DNA from 3 places in the Streptomyces sp. ITFR-16 genome. Region 1 is predicted to be linked to each of the others. Evidence: riboswitches for the same ligand, from Rfam matches in the RefSeq annotation. Region 1 holds a riboswitch; each other region holds the start of a gene.
What was found. A riboswitch is a leader RNA that binds a small molecule or an ion and turns the genes downstream of it on or off. The one in region 1 is predicted to bind S-adenosylmethionine.
Positions count from the first base shown of each region.

Region 2: it holds a riboswitch for S-adenosylmethionine, as region 1 does, so the genes downstream of both, thrC (threonine synthase) here and RLT58_RS04470 (hypothetical protein) in region 1, are expected to answer to the same signal.
Region 3: it holds a riboswitch for S-adenosylmethionine, as region 1 does, so the genes downstream of both, RLT58_RS26415 (aminotransferase class V-fold PLP-dependent enzyme) here and RLT58_RS04470 (hypothetical protein) in region 1, are expected to answer to the same signal.

Region 1 is NZ_CP134609.1:972,780-975,035, forward strand. It holds gene RLT58_RS04465 (cytochrome P450 family protein) at 1-560, opposite strand, end outside; gene RLT58_RS04470 (hypothetical protein) at 714-1,112, opposite strand; SAM riboswitch class IV at 1,162-1,271, opposite strand; gene RLT58_RS04475 (phosphocholine-specific phospholipase C) at 1,383-2,256, opposite strand, start outside.
Region 2 is NZ_CP134609.1:3,558,523-3,560,778, forward strand. It holds gene RLT58_RS15790 (MoaD/ThiS family protein) at 1-120, opposite strand, end outside; gene thrC (threonine synthase) at 150-1,445, opposite strand; SAM riboswitch class I at 1,463-1,589, opposite strand; gene RLT58_RS15800 (glucosyl-3-phosphoglycerate synthase) at 1,743-2,256, shown strand, end outside.
Region 3 is NZ_CP134609.1:5,971,765-5,974,020, forward strand. It holds gene trpD (anthranilate phosphoribosyltransferase) at 1-616, shown strand, start outside; SAM riboswitch class IV at 699-816, shown strand; gene RLT58_RS26415 (aminotransferase class V-fold PLP-dependent enzyme) at 992-2,256, shown strand, end outside.

The DNA.
Region 1 (2,256 bases):
CCGGCGCCTTCGGCGTCGGGGAACCCGACAAGGCGGGCGAGGACGAGGACGGGAAGGGGCTCGCAGAAGTCGGCGACCAGGTCGGCCGTGCCCCGGCCGCACATCTCGTCGATGAGCCGGTCGGCCAACTGCTCGCAGTGCCTGCGGATCTCGAACGGGTCGGCGGCCTCGAGCACCGGCCCGACCATGCGGGCGTGGCGCCGGTGCTCCTCGCCCGCGCTGAAGTAGACCGAGGGCAGCGGGCGCCCCACCATCGGCAGCAGGGGCCAGTCGTCCGGAATGTGCGGCCACTGGTTCCACAGGCCCACATCGCGCGGGAACAGCCCGCCGTCACTGGTGACTTGGTGGAGCTCGCGGTACCCGATGACCAGCCAGGCGGGGAACCCGCCCGGGAGTTCCACGGGGACGACGGGGCCGTGGTCGCGCCGCATGGCGCGGTAGACGGCGTGCGGGTCGGTCCGGAAGCCGGGCCCGTCGAGCGGTACGGCCCCGGTGTGCGCCGGACAGCCGGGAGGCGGCGCGGGGGCGGACGCGGGCTCGGCGGAAGAAGGGCGCGACATGAATCCTGACTCCTGTCGACAGCGGCAAGCGTCATGATCATGCGATCAACGCACGTTCACTATAAAGACTTTAGCGACCCCAGGAACGGTCAACGGCGATCAAAAGCGCACCCTTCCGCGAGCCTTTCCGCGAGCCCTTCCACAAGGCCTGTGTCAGGTGCCCGCCCCGTCACGGTCTGGCTCGCAGAGCTCCCCGCCCTCGAAGCCGACGTTGACCAGGCCCTCCACCCGGCCCTCGCCGTCCACCAGCCTCAGCGCGTGCCACCGCTCCAGCCAGTACACCCGTCCGCGGTGCCCGGCGAGCGTCGTCCGCAGCGCGGCGGGTGCGTGGGTCCACACCCCGGGGAGGTCACCGGCGTAGTCGAAGGCGGGGCGCAGTTCGACCCATCCGTCGTCCCGGACGTCCTCGGCGGTGAGCAGGATCTCGACGGCCCGGCCCGGCTCCTGCCGGCACTTCTTCGCATGGATCCAGTGCACCTGGTGCCCTGCGGCGTACCGCGCGCACCCGTCGTTCAGGACGGAGTCGTTCCGGGGGGTGGGATGACGCAGCATGACGGAGGCTCGCCTTTCGGGACGGTGGACCCCGAGTGCCCCGCACCGCGGTCCGCTGTTCCCCGTACCCTGCGCACGGGGCAGGTCGTCACCCGGAGCACCCGCAGCGGAGCGGGGTGCCGTCCAGCAAGCCGGGGCTGCGCACTGGAACTCATGACCCGGAGAAAACTCTAACCCAGGCGGGGCGGGGCGGGCCGACGGGTGGTCAGGAGTACACAGGACTGCAACAGCCCCGCGTGCTCCCTCCCACCCGTGCGGTGCGGCCGCTGCTCAGCCGGTGACGAGACCGGGGTCGCTGGTGCCGCTCTCGCCCGTCTCGACGTGCCCGGCGAAGCGCCGCAGGAACGTCGTGTCCGCGTCGGAGACGACGGTGACGTCGTACCAGCGCTTGCTTTCCCGCAGGTCAAGGGAGTGCTGCACCGTCGCACCCGCGCGCACGGCGAACGTCTGGTCCGCTCCCCCGTAGCCGGCCGCGCTGCGGACGGTCAGGTTGACGGTGCCGGCGCCGGCGTTGGTGAAGGTGAGGTCCAGCCCTCCGGTGGTGCCGTTGTGACGTGCCGTCACCTCGGGTCCGGCCGTCTTGCCGGGGCCCCGGAAGGTGCGCAGGAAGCCGTTCGGCCCGTGGACGGTGAGGTCGGTCACTCCGCCGGAGTAGACGGTGTTCCAGCTGTCCGCGATCGTCTTGCCCGCCTCGGTGGTGTACGTCCAGGGCCCGTCGGTGCGGTTGGGGGACGTCACCAGGAACTGCGCACCGGCCGCCGCCCCGCCGCTGAAGGTCAGGCGGTACTTCCCGGCGGCGATGTCGGCGGCCCCGTCGGCCAGGGGCGCGTAGGGCAGCGGACGGGTGGGACGTGCCCCGCGCTCCTGCTTGGGCACACTGCCGGTCGCGGGCGGCGCCGGTACGTAGTCGGGGTGGCGTCCCTTGTCCGGCGGCTCGTAGGCGGCCGTGGACGGCAGGGAGACGTCCGAGGTGTCCGCGTTCCCGAAGTCGAAGGCGGAGGTGAGGTCGCCGCAGACGGCCCGCCGCCACGGCGAGATGTTGGGCTCGTGGACCCCGAAGCGCTCTTCGATGAACCGGATGACGGAGGTGTGGTCGAAGACCTCCGAGCAGGCGTAGCCACCGGTGCTCCACGGAGACACCACC
Region 2 (2,256 bases), 2.6 Mb from region 1:
CGGGTGGTCCTGCTCCAGGGACGCGATGACCTGGGAGAGGGTGTCGCCCTCGGCCGTGACCTCGGCCTGGCCGCCCGTGTAGGTGCGGAGGATGGTGGGGATGCGGACCTTGACGCTCATGGTGGGTGCCTTCCTGAAGTCTCGGGTGGTCAGCTGGTGGTGGCGAGGCCGGCGGCGCGGAAGGCGTCCAGGCTCGGGCGGATCGTGGCGGTCGCCTGCGAGGTGGCGGCCACCGCGTCCAGCGTCTTGAGGCCGTCACCGGTGTTCAGGACGACGGTGGTGAGCGCCGGGTCGAGCAGACCGGCGTCGATCAGCTTCTTCGTCACACCGACCGTCACCCCGCCGGCGGTCTCGGCGAAGATTCCCTCGGTGCGGGCCAGCAGCTTGATCGCATCGACGACCTGCTCGTCGTCGACGTCCTCGACGGCGCCGCCGGTGCGGCGGGCGATGTCCAGGACGTACGGGCCGTCGGCCGGGTTGCCGATCGCCAGGGACTTGGCGATGGTGTTCGGCTTCTGCGGGCGCACGACGTCGTGGCCGGCCTTGAAGGCGGCGGAGACCGGGGAGCAGCCCTCGGCCTGGGCGCCGAAGATCTTGTACGGCTTGTCCTCGACCAGGCCGAGCCTGATCAGCTCCTGGAGCCCCTTGTCGATCTTCGTGAGCTGCGAGCCGGACGCGATCGGGATGACGATCTGGTCGGGCAGCCGCCAGCCGAGCTGCTCGCAGATCTCGTACGCCAGGGTCTTGGAGCCCTCGCCGTAGTACGGCCGCAGGTTGACGTTGACGAAGCCCCAGCCCTCGCCGAGCGGGTCGCCGATGAGCTCGGAGCAGAAGCGGTTGACGTCGTCGTAGTTGCCCTCGATGCCGACCAGCTCACCGCCGTACACCGCGGCCATGACGACCTTGCCCTGCTCCAGGTCGTGCGGGATGAACACACAGGACCGCAGGCCCGCGCGGGCGGCGGCGGCACCCACCGCGCCGGCGAGGTTGCCGGTGGAGGAGCAGGAGAGGGTGGTGAATCCGAAGGCACGGGCGGCCTCGACGGCGATCGCGACGACGCGGTCCTTGAAGGAGTGCGTCGGGTTGCCGGAGTCGTCCTTGACGTACAGACCGCCGGTGACGCCCAGCTCACGGGCGAGGTTGTCGGCCTTGACCAGCTTGGTGAAGCCGGGGTTGATGTTGGGCTTGTCCGCGACATCGGAGGGGACCGGCAGCAGCGGCGCGTAGCGCCAGATGTTGTTCGGGCCGGCCTCGATGCGCTTCTTCAGCTCGTCCGGGGAGCCGCTCGGCAGGTCGTACGCCACTTCGAGCGGCCCGAAACAGGACGCGCAGGCGAAAAGGGGTCCGAGTGCGAATCGCTCTCCGCATTCGCGGCAGGAAAGCGCCGCGGCGGGACCGAGGTCCACGGAAAGATCGGTGTTTGCTGCAACAGTCTCAACAGCCATGATGGCGAGGCCCTTTCTCCTCATCTTCCTTGTGACGCATTTCGCCACAAGACGGAATTGGCACCTTCCCCACCTGACCTCGCGGTCGGCAGGAGGGTTGCCGGGACTTCAACGGGCCGTTCCCTCAGTCCCTCTGGATGAGCGCTGTGGCACTGGATCATGGATCCAGGCGTTTGTCGGCGGACGGACCCCGGCATGCGATGGCCGTCTGCGTTGTTCAAGACTGTAACCGAAGCACCGGACTGTTGAGATAGTCGTCCGTACCGCGAGATGGATCACATGCAGGGAGTATCGACCGTGCTGGAAGAGGTCGAACGCTGGCTGACCAGGCGTTCCTGGTCCGCCGCCGACCGCCCGCTGGAACGGCTCCCGCTCGCCCCGGGCCCCGGGCGGCCGGGCGTGAGCGTGGTGCTGCCCGCGCTGAACGAGGCGGCCACGGTCGGCGACATCGTGGCGACGGTCCGGCGCGAGCTGATGGAGAAGGTCCGCCTGGTCGACGAGCTGGTGGTGATCGACTCCGGCTCCACGGACGCCACCGCCGAGGTGGCCCGCCGGGCGGGCGCCCGGGTGGTCCACCGGGACGCGATCCTGCCCCGCCTCCCGGCCGTCCCCGGCAAGGGCGAGGTCCTGTGGCGGTCGCTCCTGGTGACCGGCGGCGACATCGTGTGCTTCATCGACGCGGACCTCAAGGACTTCTCCGCGGACTTCGTCTCGGGCATCGTCGGCCCGCTGCTGACCGACCCGGACGTGCAGTTCGTCAAGGCGATGTACGACCGCCCGCTCGGCGAGGCCGCGGGCCAGGGCGGCCGGG
Region 3 (2,256 bases), 5.0 Mb from region 1:
CCGTGTCGCCGAGGTCGCGGAGGAGGCGGGCATCACCTTCTGCTTCGCGGTGAAGTTCCACCCGGCCCTGCGGCACGCGGCGAAGGCCCGGTCCGAGCTCGGCGCCCCGACCACCTTCAACATCCTGGGGCCGCTCACCAACCCGGCCAAGGTCCGCTCCCAGGCGATCGGCGTCGCCGACCTGCGGATGGCGCCCATCGTCGCGGGCGTCCTGGCCGAGCGCGGCAACTCCGCGCTGGTCTTCCGCGGCGACGACGGCCTGGACGAGCTGACCACCACCGCCACCTCCCGGGTGTGGATCGCCCGGGACGGGGCGGTGCGCGAGGAGGCCTTCGACCCGCGCGACGTCGGGCTCGAACTGGTGCCGGTGGAGGCGCTGCGCGGCGCCGACGCCTCGTACAACGCCGATGTGGCCCGCCGGCTGCTGGCCGGCGAGACCGGGCCCGTACGGGACGCCGTCCTGCTCAATTCGGCGGCGGCGCTGGTCGCGCTGGAGCCGGGGGAGGGCCCGCTCACCGAGCGGCTCGCCGCCGGGATGGCGAAGGCCGCCGAGTCGATCGACTCGGGTGCGGCCGGGCGCGTCCTGGAGAGATGGGTCGAGGCCAGCAACGCGTGAGCGCACGGATGTGAGGCAGGGCGCAGTCCAGATCATGGACTGCGCCTTGCGCGTTCCCGTAGGTATGGCAAGATGCTGCGCAGGTCATGAGTGACAGCGACTACGGCCCCGGCCCGCTGTCCGGCAACCCTCCGTCCGTGGCGGGGTGCCCCGGGTGAAGACCAGGCCGTAGGCAGCGAGGTCTGCGGCAAGCGCGGACCCCTCGACATCGTGAGATGTCCACCCGTGGGGTCCTGGTCCTCAGGGAGCCTCTTGTGAGCAAGCGAATGCGATAGGGCTTTTCGGCCCTTCTCCGCGCACCTTCTTTTCTTCCTTCCGTGCTGCCGCGTCTCCGCAGGCACGCGGAATTCGCCTGCCTGTATACGGGAGTTCGCCATGTCTGTCTTCACCGCTGCCGCCGACCAGTCACTTTGTTCCCCGCTGCCCGTTCTGGGCGGAGACGTCACGGTCCCGCTGGTCACCGGCGGTGAGGTCACCTACGCGGCGCTCGACTACGCGGCGAGCGCCCCGGCCCTCCAGCGGGTGTGGGACGACGTGGCCGCGTACGCCCCCTACTACGGCAGCGTCCACCGCGGGGCCGGCTACCTCTCCCAGCTCTCCACTGACCTCTTCGAGAGCAGCCGGGTGACGGTCGCGGAGTTCCTCGGCTGCCGCGCCGACGACCAGGTCGTCTTCACCCGCTCCACCACCGACTCGCTCAACCTGCTGGCCGCCGCGCTGCCCGCCGACTGCGAGGTGTTCGTCTTCGAGACCGAGCACCACGCCTCGCTGCTGCCCTGGCGCGACGCCCGGGTGACCTACCTCAACGCCCCGCGCACCCCGGCCCAGGCCGTCGCCACCCTGGAGCGCGCCCTCGCCGACCGCGAACCTTCCCCGAGCTCTCGGCTTCGTTCGAGCAGGGGAGGCCCCATTGGCCCCGCGCTGGTCTGCGTCACCGGCGCCTCCAACGTCACCGGCGAGCTGTGGCCCGTCAAGGAACTCGCCGCCGCCGCCCACGCCCACGGCGCCCGCATCGTCCTGGACGCCGCCCAGCTCGCCCCGCACCACCCCGTCGACATCGCGGAGCTGGACGTCGACTGGGTCGCCTTCTCCGGACACAAGCTGTACGCGCCCTTCGGCTCGGGCGTCCTCGCCGGCCGCTCCGACTGGCTGACCGCCGCCGAGCCCTACCTGGCCGGCGGCGGCGCCTCCCGCAAGGTCGCCCGGCGCGCCGACGGCGGGGTGGACGTCGAATGGCACACCACCGCCGCCCGCCACGAGGCCGGCTCGCCCAACGTCATCGGCGTCTACTCCATCGCCGCCGCCTGCAAGGCGCTCACCGAGGCCGGCTACGACTCCCTGGTCGCCCGTGAGCAGCACCTGGTCGCGCAGGTCCGCGCCGGGCTCGCCGAGGTCCCCGAGGTCAAGGTGCTCTCGCTGTTCGGCGACGACGCGCCCCGGGTCGGCGTCATCTCCTTCGTGGTGGAGGGCTGGAACAGCTCCCACTTCGCCGCCGCCCTCTCCGCCGAGTACGGCATCGGGGTGCGCGACGGCCTCTTCTGCGCCCACCCGCTCGTGCGCACCCTGCTCGGCAGCGACCCGCAGGACGTCGGCGAGTGCGGCGCGCCCGAGGCCGAGCCGGGCGAGCGGTCCCTGAACGC